2 regions of the Chryseobacterium sp. CFS15 genome follow, and region 1 is predicted to be linked to the other one. Evidence: riboswitches for the same ligand, from Rfam matches in the RefSeq annotation. Region 1 holds a riboswitch; the other holds the start of a gene.
What was found. Region 1 has a riboswitch for S-adenosylmethionine ahead of OH814_RS09005 (TonB-dependent receptor). Riboswitches for the same ligand answer to the same signal wherever they lie in the genome.

Region 1 (7,691 bases):
CAGTAGCATCTACTTCTGCCATCTAAAAACATAAAAATGGGCGAAATCTATTCACCGGGAAAGCTTATGCTTACTTCAGAATATTTCGCTGTAGACGGAGCTCTTGTCTTAGCGGTACCCACAAAGCTAGGACAAGAGTTTTTTTTTGAAGAAAAGCAAGACGGAAAATCTATTATTTTCTGGGAAGCCTATCATCAGAACAAATTATGGCTAAAGGCTGTCATTGATTATAAAACATGGCAGGTTTTAGAAACCAATATCGATCAAAGCGCAGAGTTTATTCTTAAAACTCTTAAAAATGTTCAGAGTCTTTCTGGAACTAAGTTTAAAAGCACCGATACTTACCATTTAAAAACAAATCTCCAGTTTCCTTCAGATTATGGCTTGGGAAGCAGTTCTACCTTAATGAACAATCTTGCAGAATGGTCAGATATTGATCCTTTCCATTTAAATTCAATCAGTCTGGGTGGAAGCGGATACGACATTGCAGTTGCCAATGCAAAATCTGCGGTGTTGTTTCAGAACAAGCCTGAAATACATTTTGAGAAGATAAAGTTTAATCCGAATTTTAAAAATGAACTGATTTTTATTCACCTCAATCAGAAGCAAGACAGCCGTGAAGCAATTCAACTTTACAGGTCAAAAGTAAAGTCTCAAATTATAGTAGATGAATTTTCTAATCTCACAAGAAATATTTTGTTATGTAATGAATTGGAAAATTTTTCTGAACTAATGATGATACATGAGCAAAAAATTTCAGATTTTATTGAAATTCCGACAGTTAAGTCGAGGTTTTTCTCAGATTGTCCGAGTTTTGTCAAAAGTTTAGGAGCTTGGGGTGGAGATTTTGTAATGAGCTCAAAATTTGCAGGGTTTAAGGACTATTTTTGGGGAAAAGGTTTTACTACTGTTTTTGAGTGGAATGACTTAATTGATTGTTAATCAGGTTTTTATATATTCCATTTTTTATTTGTCATTTTCGCTTATATGTTTATATTTATCCACGTTTAACAATTTGTTAATATTCATGATGTTAAACAGACAAAAAGAAAAAGAAAATATAAGTAAAATGAAAAACGCTAAAATCGTCCAGGATTTACAAAAATTAGGGATTAAAGGAGATTACGAATTAATTTATAATCCTTCATACGAAGAGTTATATCAAGCGGAAGTTTCAACTGAAAATCAGGGTTTTGAAAAAGCTGAACTTACAGAATCTGGCGCAGTTTCTGTAAAAACAGGAGTTTTCACTGGCCGTTCGCCTAAAGACAGGTATATTGTTCAGGATGATGTTACGAAAGATACTATTTTCTGGGATGGTAAAGTAAATTTACCTACAACACCTGAAATTTTCGAATCATGTAAAGATTTGGTATTGACTCAGCTTTCTGACGCAAAAAAGATTTACGTAGTAGATACTTTTTGTGGAACAAATGCTGACACAAGATTAAAAGTAAGATTTATCGTTGAAGTTGCTTGGCAGGCGCATTTCGTTACGAATATGTTCATCCGTCCTTCTCATTTTGAGTTAGAAAACTTTGGAGAGCCTGATTTCACAGTAATCAACGGATCAAAAACTACAAATCCTAACTGGGAAGCTCAGGAACTGAATTCTGAAAACTTTGTAATGTTTAACCTTACTGAAAAACTTCAGATTATTGGAGGAACCTGGTATGGTGGTGAAATGAAAAAGGGAATGTTTGCAATGATGAATTATTACCTTCCACTAAAAGGAATGGCATCAATGCACTGTTCTGCAAATGTAGGAGAAGAAGGAGATGTAGCGTTATTCTTCGGACTTTCAGGAACAGGAAAAACGACTTTATCTGCAGATCCTAAAAGATATTTAATTGGTGATGATGAGCACGGTTGGGATAACAACGGAGTTTTCAATTACGAAGGTGGCTGTTATGCCAAAGTAATCGATTTGTCAGCAGAAAAAGAACCGGATATTTTCAGAGCTATAAAAAGAGATGCACTTCTTGAAAACGTTGTAGTACACGACGGTGTTGCTGATTATACAGACGGATCTATCACTGAAAACACAAGAGTTTCTTACCCAATCTACCATATCAACAAAATTGTTTTACCGTCTAAAGCAGGTCACGCAAGTAAGATCGTTTATCTTTCTGCTGATGCTTTTGGAGTATTGCCTCCGGTTTCCATTTTAGATGAAAATCAGGCTCAATATCACTTCCTTTGTGGATATACTTCAAAATTAGCTGGTACTGAAAGAGGAATTACAGAACCGGAACCATCTTTTTCGCCTGCATTTGGGGAAGCCTTCTTAACGTTACACCCTACAATGTATTCTAAAACATTGATCGGTAAAATGAAAGAACACGGTGCAAAAGCTTATTTGGTAAACACGGGATGGAACGGTACCGGAAAAAGAATTTCATTAAAAGATACAAGAGCAATCATTGACTCTATCATTGATGGATCAATTGAAAAAGCTGAAAAAACAACAATCCCTGTAATGAATTTAGAAATTCCGACTTCATTGCCGAATGTTTCTGAAGGAATTTTGGATCCTAGAGATACATACAGCGATGTTGCAGAATGGGAAGAAAAAGCAAAAGATCTTGCTGCAAAATATATCAAAAACTTCGAGCAGTACTGCGGTAATGACGAAGCCAAAAAGCTGATTGCCTCTGGTCCTCAATTGCAGGAACAGACCATTTAGAAATAGTGAAGAGCCTCATCAATTGATGAGGCTTTTTTATTTTAATATTCTATTAAAAATCTGCGTAATCCGTTTTATCTGCGAGAGCAAAAGTAACAGAACTATTTTACACAATCATCTGTAAAAATCTTCGGAGTTACTTCAAGCTTAATATTGCCAATCTATATCCCTCCATTCCAAAACCGGACAAAACCGCATCTGTGCAAGCTGCCGTTACAGATTTCTGCCTAAATTCTTCTCTTTTGTAAATATTGCTGATGTGAACTTCTACTTTCGGTTTTTGAATATTCTTTAAACAGTCTGCAATTGCATAAGAATAATGCGTGAATGCTCCGGGATTAATTACAACGGCGTCAAAATCATCTTCCTGAAGTCTGTTAATCAATTCGCCTTCAATATTCGACTGATAATAATTCAATTCATGAGAAGTAAATTCAGACTTTAGTTTTTCTAAATAATCTTCCATTGAAACACTCCCGTAAATTTCGGGTTCTCTCGTGCCTAAAAGATTCAGATTAGGGCCATTTATAATTAAAACTTTCATAGTATAAATTTAGAAAGTTTTTTCAATAAGTCTGAATATTTCTATTTTAAATAATTTTCCGAATTACATTATTTTTAATGATATTTATCATATTTATGAATTTGATAATTTGTATAACTCTCTATTTTAGTGTTTTTTAAAAATTAATTAAGTTAATTTTTGCTAATAATTAATCCCAAATCATAAAGTCTACTTGTTTTGTAGACTAATTGTTTTTAGATTTGCAAACATATTTCGATCGGCTTATAAAGAAAGATGGAGGGAACTGACCTTGTGAAGTCTTAACAACCTGCTCTTTGCAAGGTGTTACATTCAGCCTTTAAAGGAAAAATAAGCAATTGGTTAGTCGTATTTATCGATGCCCTTTGCTGTCTTTTCTGCAAAGGGTTAATTTTTAAAATTTGATAAATGAAATGAGTTATGATTAACAAAAATTTAATTAATTCTAAAGCTTGGATTCCACCTGTTGCAGTATTTTTCTTAGGAATAATCAACATCAATGGTCAGGAAGCAAAAAAAGATACACTTCGCGAACAAGATATAGATGAAGTAGTAGTTGTCGCTTACGGAAAAGCGAAAAAAACAAGTTACACAGGTTCTGTGGCAACAATTTCTAGTGAAAAAATAAACAACAGACCCGTTACCAATATTACCAAAGCTTTGGAAGGACAGGTTCCAGGTCTTCAGGCGGTAAGTGCTTCTGGACAACCAGGTGCAACGGCATCTATTCGTATTCGTGGAATTGGCTCGGTGAGTGCTTCAAGTAATCCTTTGTTTGTGGTAGACGGAATTCCTTTTGACGGGAATATCAACTCGATAAGTCCCAATGATATTGAATCGATCAGTGTTTTGAAAGATGCGACGGCAAGTTCACTCTATGGTTCAAGAGCAGCCAACGGAGTAATAATTATTACGACAAAATCCGGAAAAAAGGGGGAAGCAAAAGTAAATTTCAATATCAGTCAGGGTTTTTCTACCAGAGCGGTTAAAGATTACGAGCAGGTAAATACAGACCAGTATTTTCAATTGTATTGGGAAGCTTTGAGAAATGGCTATAAATCAAGTCAGGTTACTTCTCAACAGGCGGCACAAATGGCGAGTGATGCTTTGGTTTCTGGAAGCAATGGTTTAGGAATAAATCCATACGGATCAAATTATGCAAAACCTGTAGGAACTGACGGTAAGCTTTTACCTGGAGCTACTGCTTTATGGAACGATGATTGGAGAGATATTCTTCAGAGGGTGGCAGCAAGAAGTCAGGTAGATTTAGATTTCAGTGGAGGGAGTGAAAAAAGCAATTATTATTTTTCATTAGGATATCTTGATGATAAAGGAATCGCAATTGGATCAGGCTTTACGAAATACAGTACAAGACTTAAAATCAATTCTGAAGTCAAAAAATGGTTAAATGTTGGGGCTAATTTAAGTTATACCAACAGTCTTCAGGAAGCACCGCCTTCATCAGATTCCAGAACGGATAATATCATTAATGCGGCAAGAGTAATTCCTTCTTTTTATCCTTATTATGAAAGAAATGCAGACGGAAGTCACAGGTTAGATGCGAACGGAAATTATATTTACGACTTTGGAAAATACCGTCCTACAAGTGCTTTACAGAATCAAAATGCTGCAGCAACGTTGCCTTTAGATAAAAATGAAAACCGTGAAGATAACTTTTCAGGAAAAGGATTTTTAGATTTTACTTTCTTACCGGAATTAAAGTTTAAATCAAGTTTCTCTGTTGATTTGGTTAATTATAATGGTCATTTTTATACAAATCCTTTATTGGGAGAGGGAAGTGAAATTGGCGGTTCGGTAACAAAAACAAATTCCAGAACACTTTCTTATACGACAAGTAATATTTTGACTTTTGATAAAAAAATCAACCAGCATCACTTTAATATTTTAGCCGGACAGGAATTTTATCATTACGAATTTCAAACCATCTCAGGAAGCAGAAGCCAATTTTCACTTCCATATTATTACGAACCAGATGCGGCAGCTTTGTTAGGCGGATTTAGTGGAAACAGTGACAAATTAGGACTTTTAAGTTATTTAGGAAAAGTGGAATATGATTTTAAAAATAAATATTTCGTTTCCGGATCGGTAAGAGCAGATGGTTCTTCGAGATTTTCACCTGAAAACAGATGGGGAACTTTCTGGTCAGTGGGTGGCTCATGGAAAGCTTCGAGTGAAAATTTCATTAAAGATTTAAATATTTTCGATCAGTTGACGCTTCGTGCAAGTTATGGTGGCCAGGGAAATGATAAATTGAGTACATATTACGCATATCAAAGTTTGTACACATTTTATAACAATCTTGGTGAAGGCGGTACGGTTGCAAGCAGACTTCCTACTCCGGATCTGAAATGGGAAACGAATCTTAACCTGAATGTAGGATTAGAATTTGCCATTTTGAAAAACAGAATTAAAGGAAATGTAGAATATTTCCAACGTCAGAGTAAAGATCTTTTGTTTGATATGCCTTTGGCTCCTTCCGTTGGTTTTAGCGGTTATCAGGCGAATATCGGTGAATTAAAAAATACAGGTTTTGAATTTTCTCTATTTACAACGCCTGTTAAAACTGATGATTTCGAATGGAATGTTGATATGAATCTAAGTACTTTAAACAATAAAATCACCAAACTTCCGAAAGGTTCTATCGTGAGCGGGACAAAACTATTACAGGTTGGAGGTTCTATTTATGATTTCTTCATTCCTGAATGGATGGGAGTTGACCCGAGCAACGGAAATCCGCTTTGGAAAACAATTACAACTGATGCAAACGGAAATACAGTAGAAGGAACAACTTCTGAGTATGCAAAAGCTACAAAAACTTTGCAGGGATCTTCGTTGCCTAAAGTAATGGGTGGTCTTACAACTAGCATCAGATATAAAGATTTTGATTTTTCAGGATTATTGACTTTCAGTTTGGGTGGGAAAATTCTGGATAACGATTACACGATGTTGATGCATAACGGAAGTGCAGCAGGAAGAGCATGGAGCTCTGAAATGTTAAACCGATGGACTCCTGAAAATACCAATACAGATGTTCCCGCTTTAAGTACAACAACCAATAACTGGACTTCAGCTTCGTCAAGATTTTTGTATTCTGGAACATACGCAAGAATTAAAAATGTAAGCTTGGGATACACGCTTCCTTCAGATTATTTTGAAAGAATAGGATTGAAAAAACTCAGAGTTTACGTTCAGGCAGAAAATCTTTTCACATTCTACAAACATAAAGGAATGGATCCTGAGCAGACCTTAGATGGAACAACTTACTACAGATATCCTGCAATGAGAACGGTAACTTTTGGTGTGCAGGCTACTCTTTAAAATATTTGAAATTTAAACAATGAAATCGCCATGATTTGGGAACACAAACACTGATGAAGATGGCACGATTCCATAACCTGTCCCGACCATTCGGGATGACCTTAAAAAACAATAAATTCTACATATGAAAAAATTAAAACATATATCTTTTGCTTTAATTGCTGCCATTTCCCTGATCAGTTGTGAAAATGACTTGGAAACAGCTCCAACGAACCAAGCAGATGAAGCAGAAATTTTTAAGACTGCCGAAAGTGCCGAAACAGTGATCAACGGAACCTGGGCAAAATTTAATGATGACGGAACAACTTATGCCAACATCGGATATTCAACGGTTTTAAGAACGAGCGATGCAATGGGAAGTGATGTTGCTGTTTTAACTAACAAATATGGTTTTCCATCGGCTTATGCTTTCACTGATTTGGTGAATAATACGGGAGGTAGATCACTTTATATCTGGACTTCTTTGTATTCTGTTATCAATAATATGAATAATGTGATTGCTAGAATTGATGCAGCAGAAGGTACGCCGGAAAAGAAAAATCAGGTGAAAGGCCAGGCAAAGGCTTTACGCGCTTTCTGTTATTGGAATCTTGCCAGTTTCTATCAGTTCAGTTATTTGAAAGATAAAAATGCACCAACGGCTCCAATTTATACAGAACCTGCAACTACCAATTCTGTAGGGAAGAAAAAAGCGACTCTTGAAGAAATTTATACTTTAATTAAAAGTGATTTGACAGACGCTGATCAGTTGCTTCAAAATTATACAAGAAATAATAAAGATAAAATCGACCGTTCTGTAGTCAACGGGCTTTTAGCAAGAGTTTATTTAAACACTGGCGAATGGACAAACGCAATCGCTTCTGCCAAAATTGCAAGAACGGGATTTCCTTTAATGAATACCGAAAAATATAAAGAAGGTTTCAATGACATCTCCAACGGAGAATGGATTTGGGGACATGCTCAAACTCAGGAACAGTCTGGTGAAAGCTATGCATTCCACTTTTTAGATGTTTCATCTTCGGGAAGTTATTATTACAGTTTTATGGCGGATCCTTATTTTAAAGATTTGTTTGATACGAATGATATCCGTTCTTCATTATTTTCATGGGACGGATTACCAGG
Region 2 (7,691 bases), 100 kb from region 1:
CAGTTGCGGGTTGCAGCGGAATTGATGTTGTTTCTATTCTGAAAAAGCAAAGGCAGGAAATCACAGGTTTCAAAGCTGAAGTGGAAGGAGAAAGAATTCCTGTGGAAGATGCAAAACCATTCAAATCTATTATGGTGAAGTTTTTATTGGAAGGAAATATCGATCCCAAAAAAGCTTTAAAAGCATCAGAATTATCTTTTGAAAAATATTGTTCAGTTTCAAAAACACTTGAACCCAATGTAGAAATCGGGTACGAAGTTTTTGTAAACGGAGAGAAGGTTGAGAAATAGAGTGGAGAGTCTAGGGTTTGAGAGTTTCAGGAAATAAAGAATTTCTACAATTCTCAAACTCTAATACGCTCAAACACTAAAACCCTCCAACCCAATTACGCCAATCTTGGCTTCATCAGTTTCGCTACGGTTGCAGTCCAACCTGTTTGGTGTGAAGCTCCGACTCCGCGACCATTATCTCCGTGGAAATACTCATAAAATGTGATGTAATCTTTGAAGTTCGGGTCATAATTAAATTTATAATTCCCTCCGTTAAAAGCGCGTTGTCCGCTTTCATCTTTCAGGAAAATAGAGCAAAGTCTGCCGCTGATATTTTGGGCAACTTCATCCAAATTTTTCTTTTCGCCACTTCCGGTTGGGAATTCTACTTTTAAGCTGTTTCCGTAATAAAAATGGAAACGTTGTAAACTTTCAACAATCAGGAAATTAATCGGAAACCAAATCGGACCACGCCAGTTACTGTTTCCGCCAAACATTCTGCTGTCACTCTCTGCAGGTGTATAATAAACGACATTTTTGTTGCCGTGAACTGTAAACACAAACGGATTTTCTTCATATACCTTAGACATTGCCCGGATTCCATAAGAGCTCAAAAATTCTTTTTCATCCAGCATTCTTCTCAAAACCTTGGTGAGTCTATTTTTGCGAAGAATACTCATCAGATGTTTTCTCCCGCTTCCTTCTTCGTCCCAGTGAGAAACTAAAGAGGTGAGTTCAGGTTTGTTTTTTAAAACCCAATCCATTCTTTCACGGAAATTAGGCATTTTACTCAGCAGATGATGATCGATAATTTCAACTGCAAACAAAGGAATAAGCCCGACAATACTTCTCAATCTCAAAGAAACACTTTCTCCGTTGGCCAACTGTAAAACATCGTAAAAGAAACCATCTTCTTCGTTCCAAAGCCCTTCTTTGTCTTCACCCATATTTTCCATGGCTTCGGCGATATAAAGGTAATGCTCAAAAAATTTGATGGCCATATCTTCGTACACCTGATAGTATTGAGCCAATTCCATAGCAATCCGCATCATGTTTAGTGCATACATCGCCATCCAGCTTGTACCGTCGGCCTGCTCAAGATGTTCGCCATCTTTAAGTTCCATATTTCGGTCAAAAGCACCAATGTTATCTAATCCTAAAAATCCGCCGCCAAAAATATTTTTACCGTTTTTATCTTTTCTGTTGACCCACCAGGTAAAGTTGAGAAGAAGCTTTTGAAAAACTTTTTCAAGAAATAAGAGATCTGGTTTTCCGTTTGTTTTTTCATCAATTTTAAAAACCCTGAAGCACGACCATGCATGCACAGGCGGATTAACGTCACTCAAATTCCATTCGTAAGCCGGCATTTGCCCGTTGGGATGCATGTACCATTCTTTAGTAAGCAGAAGCAATTGGTTTTTCGCAAACTCGGCATCAATAATGGCAAAAGGAACACAATGGAATGCCAAATCCCAAGTTGCATACCAAGGATACTCCCATTTATCGGGCATTGAGATGATATCTTTATTGTGAAGATGTTCCCATTCTGTGTTTCTTACATAATTTTTAAAATCTCTCGGCGCCTCATAATTGGGGTCGCCATTCAGCCATTTTCCGACATTGTAATGATAGAATTGTTTGTTCCAAAGAAGCCCGGCAAAAGCCTGTCTCTGCACATTTTTTTCATCGTCATTAAATATATCCTGCTGAATTTCATCATAAAATTCATTCGCTTCATTAATTCTTGCATTGAATATATCATCAAACTGATAAAAAGCATCGTCCATATCATAAGGCGATAATCTGAATTCAAAAACTTCAGACTGTCCAGCTTCGATAGTTTCATCAATGATGAAAGCAGCTTTTGTTCCTTTTTTTTCGGGATTTACAGTGTTTTTCTGATGAATAATATAATCGTTGATTCCGTCTTTATAGTAAGTATTTTCTACAAACGGAGTTCCATGAAGTTTTGGATTATTTGTTTCATTATCACAAAAAACCTGTTCTGCATTTTTATTTTTTGAATAAAACTTTTTGATGGGAATACTGTCGTGAACAATGTCGATGCAACCTTCTTTTCCCCCTACTGTCTGACCTTTGTATTCATTGTAACCCCATTTCCAGTTATTTCTAAACCAAGCTGTAGGTAATACAACAATGGGCGCAGCTTTGTCGCTTCTGTTGCAGACCGTGACACGTACCAGAATATCATGCGCATCAGACTTACAGTATTCTATGAAAATATCAAAATATTCATCTTTATCAAAAACTCCTGTATCAAAAAGCTCATATTCAGGTTCCTTTTTGGTGCGTCTGGCGTTTTCGGCTACAATATCATCATAAGGAAATTCGTTGATCGGATATTTGTACACCATTTTCATATAGCTGTGAGTAGGTGTATTATCCAGGTAATAGAAAATTTCTTTAATATCTTCTCCGTGATTTCCCTGCGGATTGCTCAATCCGAAGAGGCGTTCTTTTACTCTTTTATCTTTTTTATTCCAAAATGAAAGAGCAAAACAGAAAATTTGTTTAGGATCTGAAATCCCTGCGATACCTTCTTCACCCCAACGATAAGTGTGGCTTTCTGCAATATCATGGTTGGCAAAATGCCATGCATTTCCATTCGGGCTGTAGTCTTCACGCACATTTCCCCATTGCCTGTTGCTTACATAGGGTCCCCAGTTTTTCCAGTCTTTATCTTGTAATCTTTGCTTTTCGATAGTCATTTTCAGCCATTTTCATGGCTAAGTTAATTTTTTTGATAAATAATTCCAATTTTTTTAATCTGAATAATTATTAACAATCTTCCACAAACCTCGCTGATATTACGTTTTATGATATTTGTTAATTTTTTTTAATTTTTAAAATAAAAAGTTTTATATTTGCACCATTCGTTCATTTACATATTGAAAATGTTATCAAGAAAGGTTGAGGGATAGACCCTGTGAAACCTTAGCAACCCTTTGCGCAAGCAGAGAAGGTGCTACGTTCTACCAAATAATTTATTTTGGACAGATAACTTACTGAAGTTCTTTTCAGCCATTTCTCGTGGCATTTTCAAATTTATTTATAATAATATAAAATTTGAAAACAGAACTGCAACATATTAATTTTTTGTACAAAACCGATTCTCACAAAGAATATCATATCCCGCTAAGCTATCAGCTTTTTGGGAAAGAGCTATTTTCAGCACCCATCATTTTGGTCAATCATGCCTTAACCGGAAACTCGGATGTTGCCGGAGAAAAGGGTTGGTGGAAACAGTTGATCGGTGAAAATCAGGTGATTGATACAATTAAATATACAGTGCTCTGTTTCAATATTCCCGGAAATGGATATGACGATTTTTTTATTGACGAATATTCAGATTTTACACCTTCAGATATTGCAAATGTATTTCTGAAAGGTCTTGGATCTTTACATATTAAAAACATATACGCTCTGATTGGAGGGTCTTTAGGAGGCGGAATTGGCTGGGAAATGCTTTCAAAAAAGCCAGATTTGGCCGAAATTTTTATTCCGATTGCCTGTGATTCTAAAACTCATGATTGGTTGCATGCACAATGTCTTGTTCAGAAATTTTTATTAAATGGAAATGATGAACCGCTACAAAAGGCCAGAATTCATGCGATGTTATGCTACAGAACACCTCAGTCTTTAAACGACAGATTTCAAAACAAATACACTCAGGAAAAACAGGAGCTAGAATCTGAAAACTGGCTTAATTATCACGGGAAATCTCTTGCCGAAAGATTTAGTTTAAAATCTTATCAATTGATGAATCATTTATTGATGAATATTAATGCTGATGAAAATAGGATGGAGAAGATCCAGGCACGAATGCACATGATCTCTGTAGATACAGATTTATTTTTTCCTGCCTCTGAAATTAGGAATGGCTTTGAAAAGCTAAAGGAAAATAAGAAAGATGTTTTCTATCACGAGATCAAATCAGTTCATGGGCACGACGCCTTCTTAATGGAATACAGTCAATTAAATAATATCATAAATAATATTTTGTAGGGAAAAAGGAGTTTAAGGTAATTCCGTCTTATAAAAAAATAAAAAAGGTTACAGATGAAAAGTAATGCAAACGAAATAAAATTTTTAAAGAACAGATCAATCATCAAATTTGAAGGACAAGACTTTTTGGGCGAAATAGGAATCGACGGAAGAGTTTTTAAGGCTCTTACATTCGCCCGTATCAGTGTGGGAATAATTTCTCAGCAGGCAGTAGAAAACGGATTGTCAATTCTCGTACACGAAGATGATTCTGAAAAAGCGGTAAACTGTCTGATTGAAGAGTTTGCTGCAGAAAGAAAATCAGGTAAAGTTTCTCAGATTTACAGCATCAATAATGTTTCTGTTATCGGTTTTGTAGCAGATGATCTAAATAAAATACTTTCTGAACTGGCAAGAAACAATGTTTTTCCATTGCTTTTAAACCAGAATTCAAGCGAAAAACGAATTAATATTGTTGTGACATCTTCTCAGGATGAGAAAACTAAAAATATCATTGAGTCTGAAATTTTCAAAAAACCAAAAACAGTTCACTTGGCAATTATCGGTCACGGAAATGTAGGAAAGACTTTAATAGAGCAGGTTTTACATTCTTCGGAAGAAATTAAAAGAAGAAAAAATATACATCTTAAAGTTGTTGCGGTAGCTAATTCAAGAAAAATAGCTTTCAACAAAAAAGGTTTTGACAACCAATGGAGCGATGAGGTTTTTGCATCTGAAAAAACTTCAAATGTAGAAGAATTAATTAATTTCTCTAAAGAAAACCAGCTTGAAAATCTAATCGTAGTCGATAACACAGCAAGTACAGATTTTGTTAAAAATTATCATGCATTGGCAGAAAATGGGTTTGATTTGGTTTCCTCAAATAAAATTTTCAACACACTTCCTATCGAAGAATACCGTAAACTAAGATATACGTTGAATAAAAACAACAAGCGTTATTTGTATGAAACCAATGTTGGGGCAGGTTTGCCGTTAATCGATACCATAAAGCTTTTACACCTTTCCGGTGAAAATATTACAAGAATCAAAGGTGTTTTTTCCGGAACATTGAGTTATGTTTTCAATAACTTCTCTTTGCGAAATGATAAATTTTCAACAATCGTTAATGAAGCTTTAGAAAAAGGTTTCACAGAGCCAGATCCAAGAGAAGATTTATCAGGAAATGATGTGGCTCGCAAGCTATTGATCTTGGCGAGAGAATTAGATTTAATTAATGAATTTAATGATATCAACATCCAAAATCTGGTTCCGGAAGCTTTGCTTTCTATCTCAAAGCAGGAATTTCTTTCGAGACTTGAAGATTTGGATGAAGAATACGATAAAATTAAGAAAAATCAGGAGCCTGGTCACGTTTTAAGATATGTTGGTGATTTACACGGCGATTTACAGAAAGAGAAAGGCAATCTTGATGTTAAGCTAATTTCTGTTCCTGCAACTTCTGCTTTGGGACAACTGAAAGGCTCAGATTCAATTTTTGAAATCTACACCGAAAGTTATGGTGAAAACCCAATCGTTATCATGGGAGCTGGAGCCGGAGCAAAAGTAACGGCAAGAGGAGTTTTTGGAGATATTTTAAGATTAAGTGAATCGAAATAAACAAGTAGGATGCTGGAAGATGGAAGTTTTTCCGGCGCTGAAGAGTCCCGAAGGGACGATTTAACTCAGGGTAGGATGAAATCCTATCAAAAATAACAAATCAAATTATAACAATATAGTAACAAGTCAATTTAAAAATTTGAAAAAATCATAATTAAATTGATGCATTGCTAAAAAGATAAACAAGTTTATGAGCGATAATAATCAACCAAAAACTAACAACCAGCAACTGTCAACAAATTTCGAGACTCTTGCCATAAGAACCCAAACTGAAAGATCTCAGTTTGACGAGCATTCTACACCGTTGTATCTTACTTCAAGCTTCGTTTTTGAAGATGCAGAAGATATGAGAGCGAGTTTTGCCGAAGAAAAATCTAAAAACCTGTACAGCCGATTTTCAAATCCGAATGTTACAGAATTTACCGATAAAATTGCAAAAATGGAAGGTGCAGAAGCGGGTTACGCTTTCGCTACGGGAATGGCGGCAATTTATTCAACGTTTGCCACTTTGCTTAATGCAGGTGATCATATCGTAAGTTGTCAGTCTGTTTTCGGCTCTACGCACACGTTGTTCACAAAATATTTCCCAAAATGGAATATCGAAACCACATATTTCAAAGCAGAAGATTCTGTAAATGTAGAAAAATACATCAAGCCAAATACAAAAATTCTGTATCTGGAAACGCCAACAAATCCTGCGATAGAAATTTTAGACTTAGAATTTTTTGGTAAGATTGCAAAAAAGCATAATCTGATTTTCATTGTAGACAACTGCTTTGCAACTCCTTATTTGCAACAACCCATAAAATACGGAGCAGATGTCGTTGTGCATTCTGCCACAAAATTAATTGACGGTCAAGGCCGTGTTTTAGGTGGAGTAGCAGTGGGTAGAGAAGATTTGATCCGTGAAATTTATCTTTTTGCAAGAAACACCGGACCTGCAATGTCACCTTTCAATGCTTGGGTTTTATCAAAAAGCTTAGAGACTTTGGCAATCCGTGTGGAGAGACATTGTGAAAACGCCTTAAAAGTAGCTGAGTTTTTAGAAAGTCATCCGAATGTAGAACTGACGAAATATCCATTTCTTCCATCTCATCCAAGTTATGAAGTGGCGAAGAAACAAATGAAATTAGGCGGAAATATTGTAGCATTCGAAATCAAAGGCGGTATCGAAGGTGGGCGAAAATTTTTAGATAAAATAAAAATGTGTTCACTTTCTGCAAACTTAGGCGATACCAGAACGATTGTTACGCATCCCGCTTCTACAACGCATTCTAAATTGACAGATGAAGAAAGAAACGAAGTGGGAATTACCGCAGGTTTGGTTCGCTGTTCGGTAGGTTTGGAGAATGTGGACGATATTATTGCAGATTTAAAACAGGCATTAGATTAAACTAATTTGGGCAGCTTTATCCGCCTGAATTTATCCTGAGCTTGTCGAAGGACCTCGTTCAAGTCGGGCTGCAGAGATTCAGCGTAAAGATTCGGCAAATAAGCCTTGTCAAGGTTCAAAACCTTGACAAGGCTTAAATAAAAAGTTTGAAATAAATAAAGAGTCCCAAATGGACTATTTAATAGAGAATAGGATGCAATCCTATTAAAAAATATGTCATAATAAATAAAATGAAAAATTCAGAACAACTATACAAAGCATTATCCGAAAGAATTTTAATTCTCGACGGAGCGATGGGAACCATGCTTCAACGATATAAATTCGAAGAAGAAGATTACCGTGGCGAGCGTTTTAAAGATTGGGAACATCCTGTAAAAGGAAATAATGACCTTCTTTCTCTTACGCAA

Region 2: another riboswitch for S-adenosylmethionine. It lies ahead of OH814_RS20645 (alpha/beta fold hydrolase); the one in region 1 lies ahead of OH814_RS09005 (TonB-dependent receptor).

The regions. Positions count from the first base shown of each region.
Region 1 is NZ_JAVHYL010000004.1:404,910-412,600, reverse strand. It holds gene fabD (ACP S-malonyltransferase) at 1-26, shown strand, start outside; gene OH814_RS09020 (GYDIA family GHMP kinase) at 37-942, shown strand; gene pckA (phosphoenolpyruvate carboxykinase (ATP)) at 1,070-2,686, shown strand; gene aroQ (type II 3-dehydroquinate dehydratase) at 2,823-3,230, opposite strand; SAM riboswitch class I at 3,471-3,567, shown strand; gene OH814_RS09005 (TonB-dependent receptor) at 3,651-6,569, shown strand; gene OH814_RS09000 (RagB/SusD family nutrient uptake outer membrane protein) at 6,694-7,691, shown strand, end outside.
Region 2 is NZ_JAVHYL010000004.1:300,889-308,579, reverse strand. It holds gene OH814_RS08445 (OsmC family protein) at 1-290, shown strand, start outside; gene OH814_RS08440 (glucosidase) at 386-2,998, opposite strand; SAM riboswitch class I at 3,185-3,294, shown strand; gene OH814_RS20645 (alpha/beta fold hydrolase) at 3,357-4,295, shown strand; gene OH814_RS20640 (homoserine dehydrogenase) at 4,350-5,891, shown strand; gene OH814_RS08430 (O-succinylhomoserine sulfhydrylase) at 6,082-7,284, shown strand; gene OH814_RS08425 (homocysteine S-methyltransferase family protein) at 7,515-7,691, shown strand, end outside.